DNA from 2 places in the Cupriavidus sp. MEYA8 genome. Region 2 is predicted to be linked to the other one. Evidence: riboswitches for the same ligand, from Rfam matches in the RefSeq annotation. Region 2 holds a riboswitch; the other holds the start of a gene.
The links. Region 2 has a riboswitch for glycine ahead of gcvT (glycine cleavage system aminomethyltransferase GcvT). Riboswitches for the same ligand answer to the same signal wherever they lie in the genome.

Region 1 (10,587 bases), on a different replicon from region 2:
GGCGTAAGCGAGTACATGCCCTTCAGGATGCCGTCGCGCACGGCATCGGCCGGCTGCGGCATCGACGGCTGCGCATAGTTCTCGTTGCCGACGGTGACGTAGTAGAAGACGTCGCGCTGCTGCTCACCCATCTCGCGCATGCCATGCTCCACGATCACTGCCACTTCATAGGCAAAGGCGGGATCCCACGCGCGGCAGTTGGGGATGGTCGACGCGGCCAGGTGGCTGGTGCCGTCCTGGTGCTGCAGCCCCTCGCCGCCGAGCGTGGTCTTGCCCGAGGTGGCGCCGATCAGGAAGCCGCGGGCGCGCTGGTCGGCAGCGGCCCAGATCAGGTCGCCGATGCGCTGGAAGCCGAACATCGAGTAGTAGATGTAGAAGGGCAGCATCGGCAGGTCGTGCACGCTGTAGGCGGTGGCCGCGGCGATCCATGACGAGATCGCGCCGGCTTCGGAGATGCCTTCTTCCAGGATCTGCCCGCCGGTGGATTCGCGGTAGTACAGCATCGAACCCAGGTCTTCCGGCTCATAGCGCTGGCCCAGCGGCGAATAGATGCCGACCTGCCGGAACAGGTTGGCCATGCCGAAGGTGCGTGCCTCGTCAGCAACCACCGGCACGATGCGCGGCCCCAGCGCGGCGTCCTTGAGCAGGCTGCCGAGCATGCGCACCACGGCCATGGTGGTCGACATTTCCTTGCCGTCCGCGGCCAGTGCGAAGCCGGCCCACTGGCCGGACGGCGGCACCGTGAGCGCGGTGGTCGCGGCCTGCCGGCGCCGCGGCAGGTAGCCGCCGAGCGCGGCCCGGCGTGCGTGCAGGTAGCGCATTTCCGGGCTGTCGTCGGCGGGTTTGTAGAAGCGCAGGTTGGCGACGTCGTCGTCCGACAGCGGCAGCTGGAAGCGGTCGCGGAAGGCCTTCAGGTCTTCCAGCTCCAGCTTCTTCTGCTGGTGCGTGGTCATGCGCCCCTGGCCAGCCGTGCCCATGCCGAAGCCCTTCATGGTCTTGGCCAGGATCACGGTGGGCTGGCCGCGGTGGCCCATGGCGCGTGTGTAGGCGGCGTGCAGCTTGCGCAGGTCGTGGCCGCCGCGGCGCAGGCGGTCGATGTCGTCGTTGCTCAGGTGCGCGGCGAGTGCGGCGAGCTCGGGGTTCTGCTGGAAGAAATGCTCGCGGTTGTAGGCGCCGTCGTTGGCGGAGAAGGTCTGGAACTGGCCGTCGACGGTCTGCGCGAAGGCCCGCACCAGCGCGCCGGAGCGGTCGCGGGCGAACAGCTCGTCCCAGTCCGAGCCCCACAGCACCTTGATCACGTTCCAGCCGGCGCCGGCGAACAGCGCTTCGAGCTCATCGACGATGCGGCCGTTGCCGCGCACGGGCCCGTCGAGCCGCTGCAGGTTGCAGTTGATGACGAAGACCAGGTTGTCGAGCTGCTCGCGCGCGGCCAGCGACAATGCGCCGATCGACTCGGGCTCGTCCATCTCGCCATCGCCGAAGAAGCCCCAGACCTTGCGCGACGACGCCGGCTGCAGCCCGCGGTTCTGCAGGTAGCGCATGAAGCGCGCCTGGTAGATCGAATTGATGGGGCCGATGCCCATCGAGCCGGTCGGGAACTGCCAGAAGTCCCGCATCAGCCAGGGATGCGGGTAGGAGCACAGGCCCGGCCCGCCGATCTCGCGCCGGTAGTGCTGCAGGTGGGTCTCGTCGAGGAAACCCTCCAGGTAGGCGCGGGCGTAGACGCCGGGGGCCGAGTGCGGCTGGAAGTAGACCAGGTCGCCGCCCTGTTCGGCGCTGTCGCCGCGGAAGAAGTGGTTGAATCCGACTTCGAACAGATCGGCCGCGGAGGCATAGCTGGCGATATGGCCGCCCAGTTCGCCATAGGCGCGGTTGGCGCGCACCACCATGGCCAACGCATTCCAGCGCAGCGCGGCGCCCAGCCGGGCTTCGATCTCCAGGTCGCCAGGGTAGGGCGGCTGCGCCTGCACGGGGATGGTATTCACATAGGCGCTCGGGCCGGCGCCGGGCGGCGGCAGGCCCTGCGCTGCGGCATGCGCCGCCAGGCGCCGCAGCAGGAAGCTGGCGCGCGCGCTGCCGGCATGCGCCAGCACGCCTTCGAGCGCGTCCAGCCATTCGCGCGTTTCCTGGGGATCGCTGTCCTCGTTGGCCGAAGGCAGCGCGAGCATCGATTGCACACCGTTTGCCAGGTTGGTCATGGCACCGCTCCTGTCCATGTTGCTTGTCTGTGGCGGCATGTCAGTCACGCTCGCCGATGCCAACAAGATTACGCCTGGAGCCGCAGAGAATGTGTCTGAATTTCCTTGCCAGAAGCGGGTATCACAGTATAAAAATTCTCAATAGATGCCAAAATCCGGAATTGTTACATCATGAACGACACCTCGCTCAGGCTCGATCGCATCGATATCGCCATCCTCAACCAGCTGCAGCAGAACGCCCGCATCACCAATGCCGAGCTGGCGCGCGCCGTGAACCTGTCGCCGACGCCTTGCTTCAACCGCGTCAAGGCGCTGGAGAAAATGGGATTGATCAAGCAGCAGGTCACATTGCTGAATGCCGAGGCGCTGGGCCTGCGCATCAATGTGTTTATCCAGGTCAGCCTGGAAAAACAGGTGGAAGACGCGCTGCGCCGCTTCGAGGCGGCAATCGACAAGCGGCCCGAAGTGATGGAGTGCTACCTGATGACCGGCGATGCGGACTACCTGCTGCGCGTTGTCGTGCCCAGCATGCAGAGCCTGGAGCGCTTTATCCTGGAGCAGCTGACCAAGATCCCTGGCGTGTCCAATATCCGGTCGAGCTTCGCGCTGAAGCAGGTGCGGTACCGCACGGCGCTGCCGCTGCCGGCGGGCGGATTGACCTTGAGCCTGGCGGAAGAAGAGGGCGAATAGCCTGCTGCGGGCTACGGCGCGCCACGCTCCTCGTTGCCGCCATCCACCGCGAATTCCGACAACGCCACCTCGCGGAAATGCCGAACCACCGGGGTGTCGTGCGCCGGCAGCCAGGTGAGCGCCAGGCCGATACCGGCACTGTCCGGATAACCCGCCAGGTCGCGGATCACCATGCGGTCGTTGGCAAAGCGCTGCATGATCGACGGCACCAGGGCCACGCCCAGCCCGCTCTCCACCAGCGCCAGCACGGTCTGCACCTGCGTGGCCTCCTGCGTGACGCGCGGCTGGAAGCCGGCCACCTGGCACGCCGACAGCGCGGCGCTGCGCAGGCCCGACGCTTCGGCCTGCTCGTACATGACAAAGCGCTCCTGCGCGAGGTCGGCCAGCGTCAGCGCGGGCTTGCCCGCCAGCGGGTGGCTGCGCGGCAGGGCGGCGACAAAGCGGTCGCGCTCCAGCAGCGCCAGCGCGGTATTGCCCGGCGTCAGCAGCGGCGTGCGCACCAGGCCCACGTCCAGCGCCTCGTCTTCCAGCCATTGCATGATGCGGGTCGAGGTCGCTTCGCGCAGCACCAGTTCGACGCCGGGGTATTCATTGCGGAAGCGCGTCACCAGCCGTGGCAGCAGGTGCGAGGTCGTGGTGCCGACAAAGCCCACCCGCAAGATGCCGGCCATGCCGCTGCTGGCCGACTGCACCAGCTCGCTGAACTGGCCGGCGTGGAACAGGATGCGCCGGGCCTCGGCCAGCGCGGCGCGGCCGGTCTCGGTCAGCGTGACGCCGCGCGGCTCGCGCACGAACAGGGTGGCGTCGAGCTCGGACTCGAGCTTCTGGATCGAGACCGTCAGCGCGGGCTGGGCGATATGCAGGCGCTCTGCCGCGCGGCGGAAATTGAGGGTCTCGGCCAGCACGACGAAGTGCCGGATGCGGCGCAGTTCCATGGGGTCAGCGGGGATGCGGGAGCCACATCTTAGTGCGCCGCGCGCCCCCCGGGCAACCGCGCGCGCCGGGTGGGTCGATAAACAGCGCTTATCGATCGCGCGGCAAACGATATTGGACGCCGGTTCCGCGGCGTCGCTACACTCGATTGCAAGCTGCGGTGCAGCAACAGATCCGTATCAAGGAACACTCAAGGAACACAACGGAGACAGCCGGCCGGGCGCAGGCCGCTCGCGCCGATCGCGCCCGCCGCGCCTGACCAGGCCTGGACCGACAGGAGCCTCATGCACAGCATTGCATCGCTCGACGACCTGCGCGCGCTTTGCGCCGCGCCCGCCGCCGTGAGCGAGTATTTCCCCATCGGGCAGGACGCCATCGATACCTTCGCCGAGCTGACGCATGACCGGCAGTGGATCTACGTGGACCCCGAGCGCGCCGCGGCGGATTCGCCATACGGCTGCACGGTCGCGCACGCCTTCCTGATCGTGTCGATGGTGTCGGCGGCGTTCGGGCAGTGCTTTACCTTTCCGGGCCGCAAGCTGGCGCTGAACTATGGCTTCGACCGGCTGCGCTTCACCGGCCCGGTGCCGGCCGGCGCGCGCGTGCGCGGCGCGTTCACGCTGCAGCAGCTCGACGAAGTCCGCCCCGGTGAAGTGCGCTGCCACTGGAAAGTAGAGATGCAGGTCGAAGGCAGCGAGCGGCCGGCCATGGTGGCGACCTGGCTGGTGCAGATGCGCTTCTGAAGTTCCCCAATATCAATCCCAAGCAGGACGAGACTCCCATGAGCATCAAAGGCAAGGCATATATCGTCGGGGCCTACGAGCACCCGACCCGCAAGGCGCCGGACAAGTCGGTGGCGCAGCTGCACGCGGAATCCGCGCGCGGCGCGCTGGCCGATGCCGGCCTGACCCTGGCGGACGTGGATGGCTACTTCTGCGCCGGCGATGCGCCGGGGCTGGGCGCCACCAACATGGTCGACTACCTCGGCCTGAAGGTGCGCCACGTGGACTCCACCGACACCGGCGGCTCCGCCTACCTGGTGCATGTCTCGCACGCCGCGCAGGCCATTGCCGCCGGCAAGTGCAACGTGGCGCTGATCACGCTGGCGGGCCGGCCGCGCTCCGAAGGCTCGACCGGCACGCAGGCGCGCAACTGGGGCGCCAACCTGCCGGACGCCCCGTTCGAGGCGCCGTTCAATCCCGTCACCGTCAACCTGTACGCGATGGTGGCGATGCGCCATATGTACGAGTACGGCACCACGCCCGAGCAGCTGGCATGGGTCAAGGTGGCGGCGTCGCACCACGCGCAGCACAACCCGCACGCGATGCTGCGCAACGTGGTCACGGTGGAAGAGGTGCTGAACTCGCCGTTGATCGCCGACCCGCTGCACAAGCTCGACTGCTGCGTGGTGTCCGACGGCGGCGGCGCGCTGATCGTGGCGCGGCCCGAGATCGCGGCCACGCTCAGGCGCCCGAAGGTGAAGATCATCGGCGCCGGTGAATACGTCAAGGGCCAGCTCGGCGGCGAGGTCGACCTGAGCTGGTCGGGCGCGAAGTTTTCCGGCGCGGCCGCGTTCGCTGAAGCCGGCGTGACCCCGGCCGACATCAAGTACGCCTCGATCTACGACAGCTTCACCATCACCGTGCTGATGCAGCTGGAAGACCTGGGCTTCTGCAAGAAGGGCGAAGGCGGCAAGTTCGTGGCCGACGGCAACCTGATCTCGGGCGTCGGCAAGCTGCCGTTCAATACCGATGGCGGTGGCCTGTGCAACAACCACCCGGCCAACCGCGGCGGCATCACCAAGGTGATCGAGGCCGTGCGCCAGCTGCGCGGCGAGGCGCATCCGGCGGTGCAGGTGAAGAACTGCGACCTGGCGCTGGCGCAAGGCACCGGCGGCTACCTGGGCTCGCGCCACGGCAGCGCCACCCTGATCCTCGAGCGCGAATAATGAACGATCGCCGGAGCAACTGACATGACGACCCCGCACACTCCCATGGCCTACAAGGCCCCGGACGAACAGCCCGACAACATCGAATTCTGGCAGGCCGCGCGCGAAGGCCGGCTGCTGGTCAAGCACTGCCAGTCATGCGGCAAGACGCACTGGTATCCGCGCACGCTGTGCCCGTTCTGCATGGGCGATACGGTCTGGAAGACCGCCAGCGGCCGCGGCACCATCTACTCGTACAGCGTCACGCGCAAGGCTGGCCCGCAGGCGTATTGCATTGCCTATGTGACGCTGGACGAGGGCGTGACCATGATGACCCATATCGTCGATTGCGATCTCGATGAGGTGCGCATCGGGCAGAAGGTGAAGGTCAGGTTCGCGCCCAGCGTGGATGGGGCGCCGGTGCCGGTGTTTGCGCCGGCCTGAGCGGTTCACGGCGGGCGATGGCGCTTCACTCCGTGGAGGCTCCCGCCCTCTCCCCCGTACCTCTCCCGCGAGCGGGAGAGGGGCTGGGGGAGAGGGCCAGCGCTGGCAATAGCGAGGCGCTCAACTGGCAATCTCAAGCCTTGGCAAGTCCCAGCGAGCCCACGCCCGAGACTTTCGGCTCAACCAGCGCCTGCGCCACCACCCCCGCCACCATATCCGCCGTCACCGCCGACAGCGTCCAGCCAAGGTGCCCATGCCCGGTGTTGTAGAACACGCACCGGGCCCGCCCCCGCCCAACACGCGGCAGCATATCCGGCAGCATCGGCCGCAGCCCCGCCCACGGCACCACGCTGCGCGTGCTGACGCCGGGGAAGCACTGCTGCACCCATTCCACCAGCGGCCGGATGCGGTCGGCGCGGATGTCGCGGTTGAAGCCGTTGAACTCCGCGGTGCCGGCCACGCGGAAGCGGTCGTCGCCCAGGCGGCTGGTGACCAGCTTGGTTTCATCGTCGAGCAGGCTGACGGTCGGCGCCGCGGTGCGGCTGCCCGCGTCGTTCAGGTTGACGGTGATGGAATAGCCCTTGACCGGATAGATGTTGACGCGGTCGCCCAGCCCGGCGGCCAGCGCGCGGCTGGCGGTGCCGGCGCAGATCACCGCGCCGTCGAAGGTCGAGGTGGCGCTGTCCGCGCCTTCCTGCACGGTCACGCTGGCGCTGCGGCCATCGGTGGTGACCTTGCGCACGTCCTCGCCGTAGCGGCAGTGCACGCCCATGCGCTCGATGGCGGCGGCCAGGCCGCTGGTGAACTTGTGGATGTCGCCGGTCGAATCGCTTTCGGTGAAATAGCCGCCGTAGTAGGTGCCGGCCAGCGTCGGCTCGATCGCGCGCATTTCCGCCGGCGTCACCGCGCGGCGCTCCAGCCCGCCCTGCGCCAGCAGCGCCGAGACGCGGCCCGCGTGCTCGAAGCCCGCCTTGTCGCGATAGATATGCAGGATGCCTTCGCGCTTGTGGTCGAAGTCGATGCCTTCCTGCGCCGCCCACGCGAACAGGTGCTCGCGCGCCGCGATGGCCAGGCGCGCGGTCTCGATGGTGTTGCGGCGGTAATGCGGGATCGAGGCGATGAACTCGGCGAACCAGCTCAGCTTGTGCCAGCTCGGGCGCGGGTTGACCAGCAGCGGGGCGTCGCTGCGCAGCATCCACTTCAGGCCCTTGATGATGGTGGACCAGTGCGTCCACACCTCGGCATTGGAGGCGGATAGCTGCCCGCCGTTGGCGAACGAGGTTTCCATCGCGGCGTAGCGGTGGCGCTCGAACAGGGTGACGGAGAATCCGCGCCGGGCGAGCGCGTAGGCCGTGGTGACACCGGTGATGCCACCGCCGATGACGGCGATTGTCTTCATGATCTGGCAGTCCAGAAACGTCGGGGTGGGAGCCCGCACGCGACATGCGTGGCGGACGCCCCCTCTGTTCCTGACCTGAGAGATTCACGACAGCCGCCGGTGGTGCCCGGGGGTACCGGTGGCGGGGGCCGCTTGCTCCTTCGGTATGCCGGCTGACGATGGCGGCATTCTTCAGAGTGCTGTGACGCGTGATACCGGTCCTTTTGCCTGAGAGTTTCCGGGGCGGTTGCTCCTTCGGCGCTGTCCGCGGCGGCTGCCGCCGGATCAGTCTCTCCCAGCATCACGTTGGCGCGAACGCCAATCCGCGCAAATCTAGAGACAAAGGCCGCAAGTGGATATGCGGGTAAACGCGAATAGAGCCAGTCGTGTTCGCATGGATGGGTCGAGTCGCTTCTTTACCGGCGCGGCGCTATGTCGCACTGCGTCAAGCCGACCCGCCCCCTAGAATGTCAGCACTCGCTACGCGGAGGAAGTGCGCCGTAGCACGAGCCGGATACGGCGCACCGGTCGGGCGAGCCAGAAGAACAGAAAAGGTATTCCAGTGAGAAGAAATCGGATTGCGCTGGCCGCCTCGGCCGCGCTGATGGGCCCCGGCATCGCCGGCGCGCAGCCGGATGAACCCGTCAGCGCGCCGCAGCCCTTGCAGGAAGTCGTGGTCTCGGCGAAGACCGGGCGCGGCGAAACGCCGGCCACGCCGCCCAATACGCCATCGCCCGCCTATGGCATCAGCGCCGCACGCATGGCGGACTTCAACGTGGTCAACACCGAAGACGCGCTCAAGTACGCGCCCAACCTCGCCGTGCGCAAGCGCTTCATCGGCGATATGAACTCGATCATCTCGGTGCGCAGCACTAGCTCGCGCCAGTCGGCGCGCGGGCTGGTCTATGCCGACGGCCTGCTGCTTTCCAACCTGCTGGGCTCCGATTTCACTTTCCCGCCGCGCTGGTCGCTGGTCAACGCCGCCGAGATCGAGCGCGTCGACGTGCTGTATGGCCCGTATTCGGCGCTGTACCCGGGCAATTCGCTGGGCGCGACCGTGCTGATCAGTACGCGCACACCGGAGAAGTTCGAGGGCGATGCCAGCGTGCAGCTATTCACGCAGCGCTTCAACCTGTACGGCACGCACGACAGTTTCAACGGCGTGCACGCCAACGCCTACGTGGGCGACCGCGCCGGGCCGTTCTCGTGGCTGGTCAGCGTCGACCGGCAGGACAGCAAGAGCCAGCCGCTGAGCTTCTACACCGCGGCGCGCTCCAGCGTGCGGGCGACTTCGGCCGACAAGCCCGTGACCGGCGCCTACTTCGACCAGGACCAGACCGGCGCCGACCGCACCGTGATGGGCGTCAACAGCGAGGGCGTCACGCACACCGTGCAGGACCAGCTCAAGCTCAAGCTCGGCTACGACATCACCAATACCCTGCAGGCGCAGTTCACCGCCGCCTACTGGCAGCAGGACCGCTCCAGCGCCACCGGCAGCTACCTGCGCGATGCCGACGGCAACGTGGTGTCGAGCGGCCCGGTCAATATCGGCGGCCTCCGCTACGTGATCCCCGCCAACGCGTTTGCGCCGGGCAATGGCGAGGACGCGCGCTGGCTCTACGGCCTGTCGCTGCGCACGCGCAACGAGACCGGGTGGAATTTCTCCGGCGTGGCATCGCTGTTCGATGTCACCAAGGACATCAGCCGCACCGCCAGCACCGCGGGCAATGGCCCGGGCACGGTGACCTATGGCGACGGCACCGGCTGGCGCACGCTCGACCTGAAGGCCGACTACCGCCCGCAGCAGCTCAAGGGCGGCCACTGGGTCACCCTCGGCTACCACTACGACAACTACAGGCTCAGCAACACCACCTACAACACCTCGGACTGGCAGGCCGCCACCATCTCCGCGTTCAACAACGCCTTTGCCGGCAAGACCGAGACGCAGGCGCTGTACGCGCAGGACGCGTGGTACTTCGCCGAGGACTGGAAGCTGATCCCGGGCGTGCGCTGGGAGCACTGGCGCGCCTATGACGGCAGCCGCAGCCAGCCGGGCGTAGATGTCGCCTACCCGGTGCGCAGCGAGTCCAACTGGTCGCCCAAGCTGGCGCTGGAAAAGGCCATCGGTCAGGACTGGCTGGGCCGGCTGTCGCTCGGCCAGGCCTGGCGCTACCCGACCGTCGCCGAGCTGTTCCAGGGCCGCATCACCGGCACCTCGCTGATCAACAACGATCCCAACCTGAAGCCGGAGCGCTCGTTCTCGAAGGACCTGACCTTCGAACGCACGGTCGACCGTTCGTACTTCCGCGTGTCGGTGTATGAAGACGACATCCGCGATGCGCTGGTCAGCCAGACCAATACCACGGTGTTCCCCACCGTCACCAGTTTCCAGAACGTGGACCGCGTGCGTACGCGTGGCATCGAGCTTGCCTACGACGGGCGCGACGTGCTGACCAGCGGCTTCGACCTGTCGGCCAGCGGCGCGTACAACCATTCCAAGACGCTGGAGAATGCCAATAACCCGGCATCGGTGGGCAAGTATTTCTATCGCATCCCGCAGTGGCGCGCGAACCTGGTCGGCACCTACCGCTTTACGCCGGCATGGGCCGGCACGCTGGCGATGACCTATTCGGGGCGGCAGTACAATACGCTCGATAACAGCGACGTCAATCCCGACACCTTCGGCGGCACCAGCAGTTTCCTGACCTTCGACGTCAAGGTGACCTACAAGCCCGCCAGGAACGTGCGGCTCGGGCTTGGCATCGACAACCTGACCGACCAGCGTTACTTCGTCTACCACCCGTACCCGGGCCGGACGTTCTACGCCGAGGCCAAGCTTTCCTTCTGAGTGCAGTGACCAGTCCGATCCTGACCATTCCCCTGCAGCGCTTGCCCCGCAGCTTCCGCTTCCTTGCCGCCGGCGTGATCGCCTGCACGGCGTTCGCCGCGATGGCGCAGTCCCATGGCAACCATGCCGGCCACGGTGCGCAAAGCGCGGCGCCGAAGGCGATGAGCGA
Region 2 (10,587 bases):
ACGGGTGCGGCAGCTGCTGCGCGGCGTTGAGCACCTGGGTGTTGGGCGCACCGGCCGTGACCACGAAGCCGCCGCCCACCGACAGGTAGCGCGCTTCGCGCAGGCTCGCGCCGCTGCTGTCGAAGGCATGGAACTTCATGCCATTGGGATGCTCGGCCAGGGCCTCGCGGCGGTAGAACGCGATGTGATCCTTCTCGACGAAGGGCACGATATGGCGTCCCAGCAGCGACAGCTCGCGCGACTTGCGCAACGCGGCGAGGCGCCTGTCGATGGAATCGGGATCGATGGTGTCGGGAGACTCGCCCATCAGGCCGAGGATCACGCCCTTGTCGGTGCCGTGCCCCTTGCCGGTGGCGCCGAGCGAGCCGTACAGCTCGACCCGCACGCTGGCCACCTGCGGCAGCAGGCCGTCGCGCTCCAGCCCCTGCGCGAACATCAGGGCCGCGCGCATCGGGCCCACGGTATGCGAGCTCGACGGGCCGATGCCCACCTTGAACAGATCGAAGACGCTGACTGCCACGGAATGTCTCCAGCAATGGGGTGGCCTTGCAGAGGCTCTTTTTAGGCGGTCGAAGTACGGCAACGGACACCGCCGCCGGCGGGCCCGCCATCTTGAGAATAGTGCGGCGGCCGAGCCACCGCAGATGCGATGGCACGGCCCGGGGGTGCGTCAGTCGACCACGTAGTCGCTGACCGGCACGCAGCTGCAGAACAGGTTGCGGTCGCCATACACGTTGTCGGCACGGCCGACCGGCGGCCAGTACTTCTGCGTGCGCAGCGACGCCACCGGATAGGCGGCTTCCTCGCGCGTGTACTTGTGGGTCCACTCGTTCGCGGTCACCACCGCGGCGGTGTGCGGCGCGTGCTTGAGCGGGTTGTCCTCGCGATCGAAAGTACCGTCGGCGACGCGGCCGATTTCCTGGCGGATCGCGATCATCGCGTCGATGAAGCGGTCCAGCTCATGCAGTGCTTCGGACTCGGTCGGCTCGATCATCAGCGTGCCCGGCACCGGGAAGCTCATGGTCGGCGCGTGGAAGCCGTAGTCCATCAGGCGCTTGGCCACGTCTTCGTTGCTGATGCCGGTCTCCTTCTGCAGCGGGCGCACGTCCAGGATGCACTCGTGCGCGACCAGGTCGTGCTGGCCGGTGTACAGCACCGGGTAGTACGGCGCCAGGCGCTTGGCCACGTAGTTGGCCGCCAGGATGGCGTTCTCGGTGGCGGCGGTCAGGCCGGCCGAGCCCATCATCGCGATATACATCCACGAGATCGGCAGGATGCTGGCCGAGCCGAACGGTGCCGCCGACACGCCACCGATGCCGCGGTCGTCGCGGCGGTAGCCGACGCTGTCCTGGTTGGGCAGGAAATCCGCCAGGTGCGCGCCGACCGCAACGGGGCCAACGCCCGGGCCGCCGCCGCCATGCGGGATGCAGAAGGTCTTGTGCAGGTTCAGGTGCGACACGTCGCCGCCAAACTGGCCCGGCGCGGCGGTGCCAACCATCGCGTTCATGTTGGCGCCGTCGACATAGACCTGGCCGCCGTGCTTGTGCACGATCTCGCAGATCTGCTGCACGCCCTGCTCAAACACGCCGTGCGTGGACGGGTAGGTGATCATGATCGCAGCCAGGTTCTTGCTGTGCTGCTCGGCCTTCTTCGCCAGGTCTTCCAGGTCGACGTTGCCATTCTCGTCGCAGGCCACCACCACCACCTTCATGCCGGCCATCTGCGCCGACGCCGGGTTGGTGCCGTGCGCCGACGACGGGATCAGGCAGATGTCGCGATGGCTTTCGCCGCGGCTGGCGTGATACGCATGGATGATCAGCAGGCCCGCGTACTCGCCTTGCGAGCCGGCGTTGGGCTGCAGGCTGACCGCGGCGTAGCCGGTGGCGGCGCACAGCATGGCCTCGAGCTGGTCGATCATCTCGCGGTAGCCCACGGTCTGGTCCAGCGGCGCGAACGGGTGGATCTGGCTGAACTCGGGCCAGGTCACCGGGATCATCTCGCTGGTGGCGTTCAGCTTCATCGTGCACGAGCCCAGCGGGATCATGGTGCGGTCCAGCGCCAGGTCCTTGTCGGCCAGCATGCGCAGGTAGCGCAGCATCTCGTGCTCGGCGTGGTGCGTATTGAACACCGGATGGGTCAGGTACTCGCTGGCGCGCGCCAGTTCGGCCGGGAAGGCGTCATTGATGGCGGCTTCGAGCTTGTCGAAATCGAGGCCCGCCGGCAGCGGCTTGCCTTGCGTGAAGATTTCCCACAGCGCAACCACGTCGTCGCGGGTGGCGGTCTCGTCCAGCGAGATGCCGACGCGCGTGGCGCCGGCATGGCGCAGGTTGATGCCGCGCGCGGTGGCGGCGGCATGGATGGCTTCGGTGTTGAAGCCGGTCTCCAGCGTCAGCGTGTCGAAGAAGGTGGCGTTGGTGCGGACGAAGCCAAGCTGCTCCAGGCCGGCGGCCAGCGTCGCGGCCAGGCGATGCACGCGCTGCGCGATGCGCTTCAGGCCCTGCGGGCCGTGGTATACGGCGTACATCGACGCCATCACCGCCAGCAGCACCTGCGCGGTACAGATGTTGGAGGTCGCCTTTTCGCGGCGGATATGCTGTTCGCGCGTCTGCAGCGCCAGGCGATACGCCTTGTTGCCCTGCGCGTCGACGGTCACGCCGACCAGACGGCCCGGCATCGAGCGCTTGAACGCATCCTTCACCGCCATGTAGCCGGCGTGCGGGCCGCCAAAGCCCAGCGGCACGCCGAAGCGCTGCGAGTTGCCCACGGCCACGTCGGCACCCCATTCGCCCGGCGCGGCGATCAGCGTCAGCGCCAGCAGGTCGGCGGCAGCCACCACCAGGCCCCCGGCGGCGTGCACCGCGTCGGCGATGGCGCGGTAGTCATTGATGTCGCCGTTCACGCCCGGGTACTGCAGCAGCACGCCGAAGGCGCCCGCAGCAGCGGCGTCGGCGGCGGGGCCGACCTTCACTTCAATATCCAGCGGCAGCGCGCGCGTTCGCACCACTTCCAGCGTCTGCGGCAGCACGTCGTCGGCGACGAAGAAGATACTGGAGTCGTGCTTGTTCACGCGCTGCAGCAGCGTCATCGCTTCGGCGGCAGCGGTGCCTTCATCGAGCATCGACGCGTTGGCGATATCCAGCCCGGTCAGGTCGGTGACCATCTGCTGGAAGTTCAGCATCGCTTCCAGGCGGCCTTGCGAGATTTCCGGCTGGTAGGGCGTGTAGGCGGTGTACCAGGCCGGGTTCTCGAAGATATTGCGCAGCACGACCGCGGGCGTGACGGTGTTGTAGTAGCCCTGGCCGATAAAGCTCTTCAGCACGCGGTTCTTGCGCGCCAGGCCGCGCAGCTTGGCCAGTGCGGCTTCCTCGCTCAGCGGCTCGGTGAACTCGCCCATCGGCATGCCGTCGCGGCGGCGGATGGCGGCGGGGATCACGGCATCGATCAGCGCGGCGCGGCTGTCGTAGCCGAGCACCTTCAGCATGTGCTGCTGTTCGGGGGTATCGGGGCCGATGTGGCGGGCGGCGAAGGCGTCGCGCGCCTCCAGTTCGGCCAGCGTGGGCCGGTTACCTTGGGCGGCGGTCATGGGAAGCGGGGCGTTCATTGGCAAGAACCTCGTGGGGAGCGCTGCGGCAGGTGGTCAGCCGTGCCGCGGCGCTGCAAATGCTGTGTGCCGATCCCGGGTGCGGGACCGGCGGGGCGATCAGGCGCCGACGCTGGCCTTGTACGCGTCGGCCGACATCAGGCCGTTGACGTCGTCGCTGTTGGCCGGCTTGAGCTTGAACAGCCAGGCGTCGAAGGCATTGGCATTGACGCTTTCCGGCTCGGCCGTGGCGGCTTCGTTGACGGCGATCACTTCGCCGGCCACCGGGGCGTAGATATCGGAAGCGGCCTTCACCGATTCCACCACTGCCAGCGCGTCGCCGGCACCGACCGACTTGCCCACTTCGGGCAGTTCCAGGAAGACGATGTCGCCCAGCGCATCCTGTGCGTGGTCGGTGATGCCAATGGTGAGCGTGCCGTCGGCTTCGACGCGCACCCACTCATGCGACTCGGTGTATTTGAGGTCGGCGGGGAAATTCATGAAGGTTCTCCGGATTCAGATCTGTTTCTTGTTGGGTGATGCCTGCCCGGCAACGCTGCCGGCAGGCGAGGGCGACCGTTGGGTGAGCGGATGTTTCCCTTAGCTCACGAGTGCCTTGCCATTACGCACAAACGGCAGTTTAACCACAGTCGCGTTGAGTTTGCGGTCGCGGATCTCCACCTGCACGGTGTCGCCGACGTTCACGCCCTGCGGCAGGCGCGCGAACGCGATCGATTGCGACAGCGAGGGGCTGAAGGTGCCGCTGGTGATTTCGCCGTCACCGGCGGCGGTGATGACCTTCTGGTGGGCGCGCAGCACGCCACCTTTGTCGCGCAGGATCAGGCCGAGGAATTGCTGGCGCGAGCCGGCCGCGGCCAGTGCCGCCTTGCCGGTGAAGTCGCGCTCGCTCTGCAGGTCGACGGTCCAGGCCAGGCCCGCGTCCAGCGGCGAGGTGCTGATATCCATGTCCTGGCCATACAGGTTCATGCCGGCTTCCAGGCGCAGCGTGTCGCGCGCGCCCAGGCCGGCCGGGCGCACGCCCGCGGCATTCAGTTTTTCCCACAGGCCGGCGACGCTGGCCGCCGGCACCACCAGCTCGAAGCCGTCTTCGCCGGTGTAGCCGGTGCGCGCGACCATGACTTCGCCAAGTGCGGGGTCCTGCACCACGACAGCGTTGAACGGCTTGAGCGCATCGGAAGGCTGGGTCGACGGGAAGGTACTCCACACCTTGGCGCGGGCGTTAGGGCCCTGCACCGCGACGATCGCCAGCGGCTGCGCGCCCGCGGGCGCAACATCTTCACGGCGCGGGGTGATGGTCACGCCGCTGCCGGTGGCGTCGTTGCGCGCACGGATCCAGTCGATATCGCCGACCGCGGTGCTGGCGTTGACCACCAGGCGGAAACGGTCCTCGGCAAAGAAATAGACGATCAGGTCGTCGATCACGCCGCCTTTTTCGTCGAGCATGCACGAGTACAGCGCCTTGCCCGGCGTCTGCAGCTTGTCGACGTTGTTGGCCAGCAGGCCGCGCAGGAAGGCGCGGGTATTGGGGCCGCTGAGGTCGACCACGCACATGTGCGAGACGTCGAACATGCCGGCGTCGGTGCGCACGGCGTTGTGTTCTTCGATCTGGGAGCCGTAGTTGACCGGCATGTCCCAGCCGCCGAAGTCGACCATGCGGGCGCCGAGGGCGCGGTGGATGGCGTTGAGGGGCGTGGCCTGGAGCGTCATGGAATCCTCGGGGGCAATGTCGGGTCGCGAAAACAAAAAAGGGCCATCCGCCGCAACGATCGCTATGCCAATGGCCAAGCAATCCGCTGCGGCGGATGACCCCTCTGTCCTCGATACCTGAGAGATTACGAGGCGGATTCGTTGAATCCCGTCCTCGCGCGCCCCTTCGGTGGGCACGCTCGCCATGAATGGCGGGTGCCGCTCTCCAGAGTGCGGCATGCATCGTGTGCATGTTGCATGCCGATCCGAGCGGTCCGTGGTGCCTGAGAGTTTTCGGGTGATACCCCTTCGGCGGCGCAGATATGCGCGCTCTCCCGGTCGGATGCGCGCAATGTACGGGAGGGCCCTGCCTTTGTCAACGCGGCGGGCGCCCCCCGCCAGCAGCCATTCGCCCTATCAACGGCGATGGTCGTCGGTCATTACGTTACCGACCACGCCGCCCAGGGCGGCACCGCCCAGCGTGCCTGCGGCACTACCGTGCGTCAACGCAGCACCGCCGGCCGCGCCCACGCCGGCACCAATGACCGTGTTGCGCTGCTTCGGTGTCATGTCGGCACAGCCGGTGGCCAGGGCCGCAACGGCTATGCCGGCCATCGTCGCTTTGGAAAAGGCTCGTAGCATTTTCATGATGGGCTCCGAAAGTAACTTTGAGTACGTTCGGGACGCAGGTCTGCCATCCCGCCATACTGGTTAGAGGAGGGCCCGGACGCCCGGTTTTGGGACTTACCAAGTGTTACTTCGGTAACGTCCCCGCCCCCGGAAAAAGCGGTTCCCGCTGACTGATCAGGGCCGGCCCAGCGTGTTAACATGATTAGCTTTGCGTCCGGCGCCGCCCCATGTGGTGTACAGGGCGCGACGCCGTCCCGACCACCCCACGCAAGCATTCCCGCGCATGAGCCACGGCCTCAACGCCGCCCAATCTGAAGCCGTCCGCTATCTGGACGGACCCTGCCTCGTCCTTGCCGGGGCGGGCTCGGGCAAGACCCGCGTGATCACGCAGAAGATCGCGCACCTGATCGAAGACAAGGGCTTCGAGCCGCGCCATATCGCCGCCGTCACCTTCACCAACAAGGCTGCCAAGGAGATGCAGGAACGCATCGGCAAGCTGATGGAAGGCAAGACCACGCGCGAGGGCAAGCGCATCCCGCTCAAGCAGCTCACAGTCTGTACCTTCCACTCGCTGGGCGTGCAGATTCTGCGCATGGAGGCGGAACACGTCGGCCTGAAGCCGCAGTTCTCGATCATGGATTCGGACGACTGCTTCGGCCTGATCCAGGAGCAGCTCGGCACCACCGACAAGAAGCTGATCCGCGGCGTGCAGAGCACGATCTCGCTGTGGAAGAACGGCATGGTCGACCCCGAGGTCGCGATCGCGCAGGCGGCCAATGCCGACGAGCACCAGGCCGCGCTGGTCTACCGCAACTACGTCGCCACGCTGAACGCGTACCAGGCGGTGGATTTCGACGACCTGATCCGCTTGCCCGCGGAACTGTTCGCGCGCAACGAAGCGGTGCAGCTGAAGTGGCAGAACCGGCTGCGCTACTTCCTGGTCGACGAGTACCAGGATACCAACGCCTGCCAGTACCAGCTGCTCAAGCTGCTGGCGGGGGGCTCGCACCTGCGCGCGCCGGCCTTTACCGCGGTGGGCGACGACGACCAGGCCATCTACGGCTGGCGCGGCGCCACGCTGGACAACCTGCGCGGGCTGCAGACCGACTTCCCCGACCTCAAGGTGATCAAGCTGGAGCAGAACTACCGCTCCACCGTGCGCATCCTGGAAGCGGCCAACGCGGTCATCGCCAACAATCCCAAGCTCTTCGACAAGAAGCTGTGGAGCGAGCACGGCATGGGCGATCCCATCGCCATCCACCCGATGAACGACGAGGAGCACGAGGCGGAGTCGGTGGTGTTCCGCCTGTCGGCGCACAAGTTCGAGCGCCGCGCGCAGTTCCGCGACTACGCCATCCTGTACCGCGGCAACCACCAGGCGCGGCTGTTCGAGCAGATCCTGCGGCGCGAGCGCATTCCCTATGTGCTGTCGGGTGGCCAGAGCTTCTTCGACAAGGCCGAGATCAAGGACATCTGCGCCTACCTGCGCCTGATCGCCAATCCCGACGACGATCCCGCCTTTATCCGCGCGATCACCACGCCGCGCCGCGGCGTCGGCAATACCACGCTCGAAGTGCTGGGCACGTTTGCCGGGCAGGCCAAGGTGTCGTTGTTCGAGGCGGCGATGATGGGCGGCATCGAGGGCAAGCTGCAGCCGCGCCAGCTGGAGCCGCTGCGCGTGTTCTGCGAATCGATGGTGCGGCTGGCCGACCGCGCGGCCAAAGATCCGGCCACCGAAGTGCTCGACGACCTGATGGCCGGCATCCACTACGAGGCATACCTGTACGACAGCTTCGACGAGCGCCAGGCGCAGTCGCGCTGGACCAACACGCTGGAGTTCCTCGAATGGCTCAAGCGCAAGGGCACCAAGCCGGAAGCGGCCGAGGGCGAGGAAGCCACCGGCTATGACAACGCCGACGGCTTCGGCAGCGAAGGCAAGAACCTGCTTGAGCTGACGCAGACCGTGGCGCTGATGAGCATGCTCGAAGGGCGCGAGGAAGATCCCGACGCCGTGCGGCTGTCCACGCTGCACGCGTCCAAGGGGCTGGAATATCCGCACGTGTTCCTGGTCGGCGTGGAAGAGGGCATCCTGCCCCACTGCCGCGAAGACGACGACATGACCGACGAGAAGATCGAGGAAGAGCGCCGGCTGATGTACGTCGGCATCACGCGCGCGCAGCGCAGCCTGCAGATCAGCTGGTGCAAGAAGCGCAAGCGCGCGCGCGAGACGTACTCTTGCCAGCCGTCGCGCTTTATCGGCGAGATGAAGCTGGAAGAAGCGCCGGCACCCAAGGACGAAACTCCGGCGATGAGCCCCAAGGACCGGCTCGGCGCGCTCAAGGCGCTGCTCGGCGGCCCAGGCAAGACGGCGGCCGGCTGATCTTAGGTACGAAGCCCGATACAAAACCCTACCAGGCCGACAAGACCGCGCGCGCCGCTGTCCTTAGCATGACGGTTGTGCCGCTCTGCGCTTTTCACGGTGTGCGGCTTGCGGCGGCAGGGGCTGCCCGGGTCTTGCCGCGCCAGACATCAAGTCTGGCTTTTCCCTGTAATTGGCCCCCGCCGCGCCAGCGTGCGGGGGCAATTTTGGACGTGCTCGCCCTGCTGCAGGCGGTGGTCGACGACGCCGCCGACAGCGGCCACGAGGTCGCGCTCAGCGGCCAGGCGCAGCCGCTGCTGGCGTGGCCGTCGGAGCTGCGGCGCGCGGTGGTCAACCTGGTCGAGAATGCGCGGCGCGCGCGCCTGTCGCTACCGCGCGCCTGACACCGCCAGCGTGACGTACTGCGAGCCGCGCTGGCCGTGGCTGAAGTCGAGGGTAAAGTCCCCCACGTCGACACGGCCTTGCAGTGCGCGGCGCAGCTCGGCGGCACCGCCGGCGCGCACGCCGGCCAGCGCCCGTGCCAGCCATGCGGCGCCGATATAGCCGGCCAGCGTCGCCGAGGACGGCGGCTCATCCAGGTATTGCTTCATGCGCGCTACGTGTTCCCTGACCACGCGCAGCGTGGCCTGCTGCGGGCCGGGCGCGACCTGGGTCAGCACCATGCCGCCGGCGTAGCCGGTACCCAGGATCTCGCGCGCGGCCGTGGCACTGACCGACGACAGGCCGACCAGGAAGCCATACCAGCCCTGCGCCGCCAGTGCGCGGCCCAGTCCGGCATAGGCCAGCGTATCGCCCGCGACGATCACGGCGCCGGGGCGGGCGGCTGCAATGCGGCGTGCCGCAGCGTCGGCACCCGGGTCGGCTTTGGGATCGAGCGGCACCGCGCGCGTGCCGGTCTGCGCCTCCAGCCGGGCCAGCGATGGCGTGGCGAAGTCCGGCGCCACCGCCAGCGCGATCGCGCTCAGGCCATAGCTGCGCAACTGCCGCACTGCCGCGTCGAGTTCGGCCTGGTAGTCGGCGCGGGTGAACCAGACGTTGTCCGCTGCCAATGCCAGGCCCGACAGCGGCGCCACAATCTGCACGCCGCGCCGGACCAGCTCGGCCGATGACGCCAGCGCCGGCAGGAGACGGTCGCCGGCGCCGAACAGCAGCTCGGCGTGCTCGCTGTCGGCCAGCGCCACCGCCTGGGCCACCGCGCGGCGCGGATCGGGATCGGCGTTGCGCACCACGTGGGCGATCCGTACCGGGCCGTTGGCGGCATTGACCGCGTCGAACAGCACCTTGGCGCCGGCCAGGTAGTCGCGCGCCAGGTCCGCCTGCGCACTACCGCGGTCGATCAGGTGGCCCACCACCACGGTGCGGCGCGCGGGAGACTGGGCCAGCAGCGGGGCATTGGGCAGCGCCAGGACCGCTGCGCCGGCCGCCAGCAGGCGTCGGCGCAGCGGTAGGTACGGCAGGGAAGGGGGCAGGGTGTCCGGGATCGGCATCGCGCAATAGGAAAAGGGGGCGCAAGTCGCGCCGGCGCGCAGCGTATCCGCCACGTATTACCGCCGTGTGACGCGGGGCGCCTGCGCACCCGTGCCGTGCCAACGCCGCGCTTGACGACGATCAACGCAACGCGCGGCGCGCAGTCCTAGCATGGGCTGTCAAACACCGTTCCCCCCGCGCCCCCCATGAACCCGCTTGCCATGACTACCCTTGCGCCCGACCGCCGCGCGCTGTCGGACTTTCGCGCTCTCGCCGGCCGCATCGACGGCAACGGCCCGCGCTACACCTCCTACCCGACTGCCGACCGCTTCAGGAACGGCCCGGACCTGTCGCTGTACCACGACGCCCTGGCCGCCTGCCGTGCCGATGCGCCCGCGCCGTTGTCGCTCTACCTGCATATCCCGTTCTGCGAGAACATCTGCTACTACTGCGGCTGCAACAAGATCATCACGCGCGACCACGGCCGCAGCGCCCGCTACGTCACCTACCTGGGCCGCGAGATGGCGCTGCTGGCCGCGCGGCTCGGCACGCGCCGGCGCGTGCTCCAGTCGCACTGGGGCGGCGGCACGCCGACCTTCCTGGATCCCGAAGAAATGCGCCGCGTGATGGCGCTGCTGCACGAGCATTTCGAACTGCCGCCCGATGGCGAGCATTCGATCGAGATCGACCCGCGCCGCGTCGATGACGCGCGCATGGCGCTACTGGCCGAACTTGGGTTCAACCGCGTCAGCCTGGGCGTGCAGGATTTCGATCCCGAGGTGCAGCAGGCCATCCACCGGATCCAGTCGTACGAAGAGACCCG

Region 1: it holds a riboswitch for glycine, as region 2 does, so the genes downstream of both, AC5WJ1_RS20675 (D-amino acid dehydrogenase) here and gcvT (glycine cleavage system aminomethyltransferase GcvT) in region 2, are expected to answer to the same signal.

The regions. Positions count from the first base shown of each region.
Region 1 covers NZ_CM181222.1:788,094-798,680, reverse strand. Annotated here, with positions in the region: gene mdeB (alpha-ketoglutarate dehydrogenase) at 1-2,198, opposite strand, end outside; gene AC5WJ1_RS20700 (Lrp/AsnC family transcriptional regulator) at 2,370-2,888, shown strand; gene AC5WJ1_RS20695 (LysR family transcriptional regulator) at 2,900-3,823, opposite strand; gene AC5WJ1_RS20690 (MaoC family dehydratase) at 4,106-4,564, shown strand; gene AC5WJ1_RS20685 (thiolase family protein) at 4,603-5,769, shown strand; gene AC5WJ1_RS20680 (Zn-ribbon domain-containing OB-fold protein) at 5,794-6,192, shown strand; gene AC5WJ1_RS20675 (D-amino acid dehydrogenase) at 6,326-7,591, opposite strand; glycine riboswitch at 7,646-7,776, opposite strand; glycine riboswitch at 7,777-7,878, opposite strand; gene AC5WJ1_RS20670 (TonB-dependent receptor) at 8,133-10,418, shown strand; gene AC5WJ1_RS20665 (sialidase family protein) at 10,424-10,587, shown strand, end outside.
Region 2 covers NZ_CM181221.1:3,496,692-3,507,278, reverse strand. Annotated here, with positions in the region: gene AC5WJ1_RS16470 (L-serine ammonia-lyase) at 1-520, opposite strand, end outside; gene gcvP (aminomethyl-transferring glycine dehydrogenase) at 671-3,601, opposite strand; gene gcvH (glycine cleavage system protein GcvH) at 3,701-4,081, opposite strand; gene gcvT (glycine cleavage system aminomethyltransferase GcvT) at 4,181-5,308, opposite strand; glycine riboswitch at 5,403-5,527, opposite strand; glycine riboswitch at 5,549-5,635, opposite strand; gene AC5WJ1_RS16450 (YMGG-like glycine zipper-containing protein) at 5,705-5,935, opposite strand; gene AC5WJ1_RS16445 (UvrD-helicase domain-containing protein) at 6,201-8,297, shown strand; gene AC5WJ1_RS16440 (hypothetical protein) at 8,510-8,680, shown strand; gene AC5WJ1_RS16435 (ABC transporter substrate-binding protein) at 8,666-9,784, opposite strand; gene hemN (oxygen-independent coproporphyrinogen III oxidase) at 9,986-10,587, shown strand, end outside.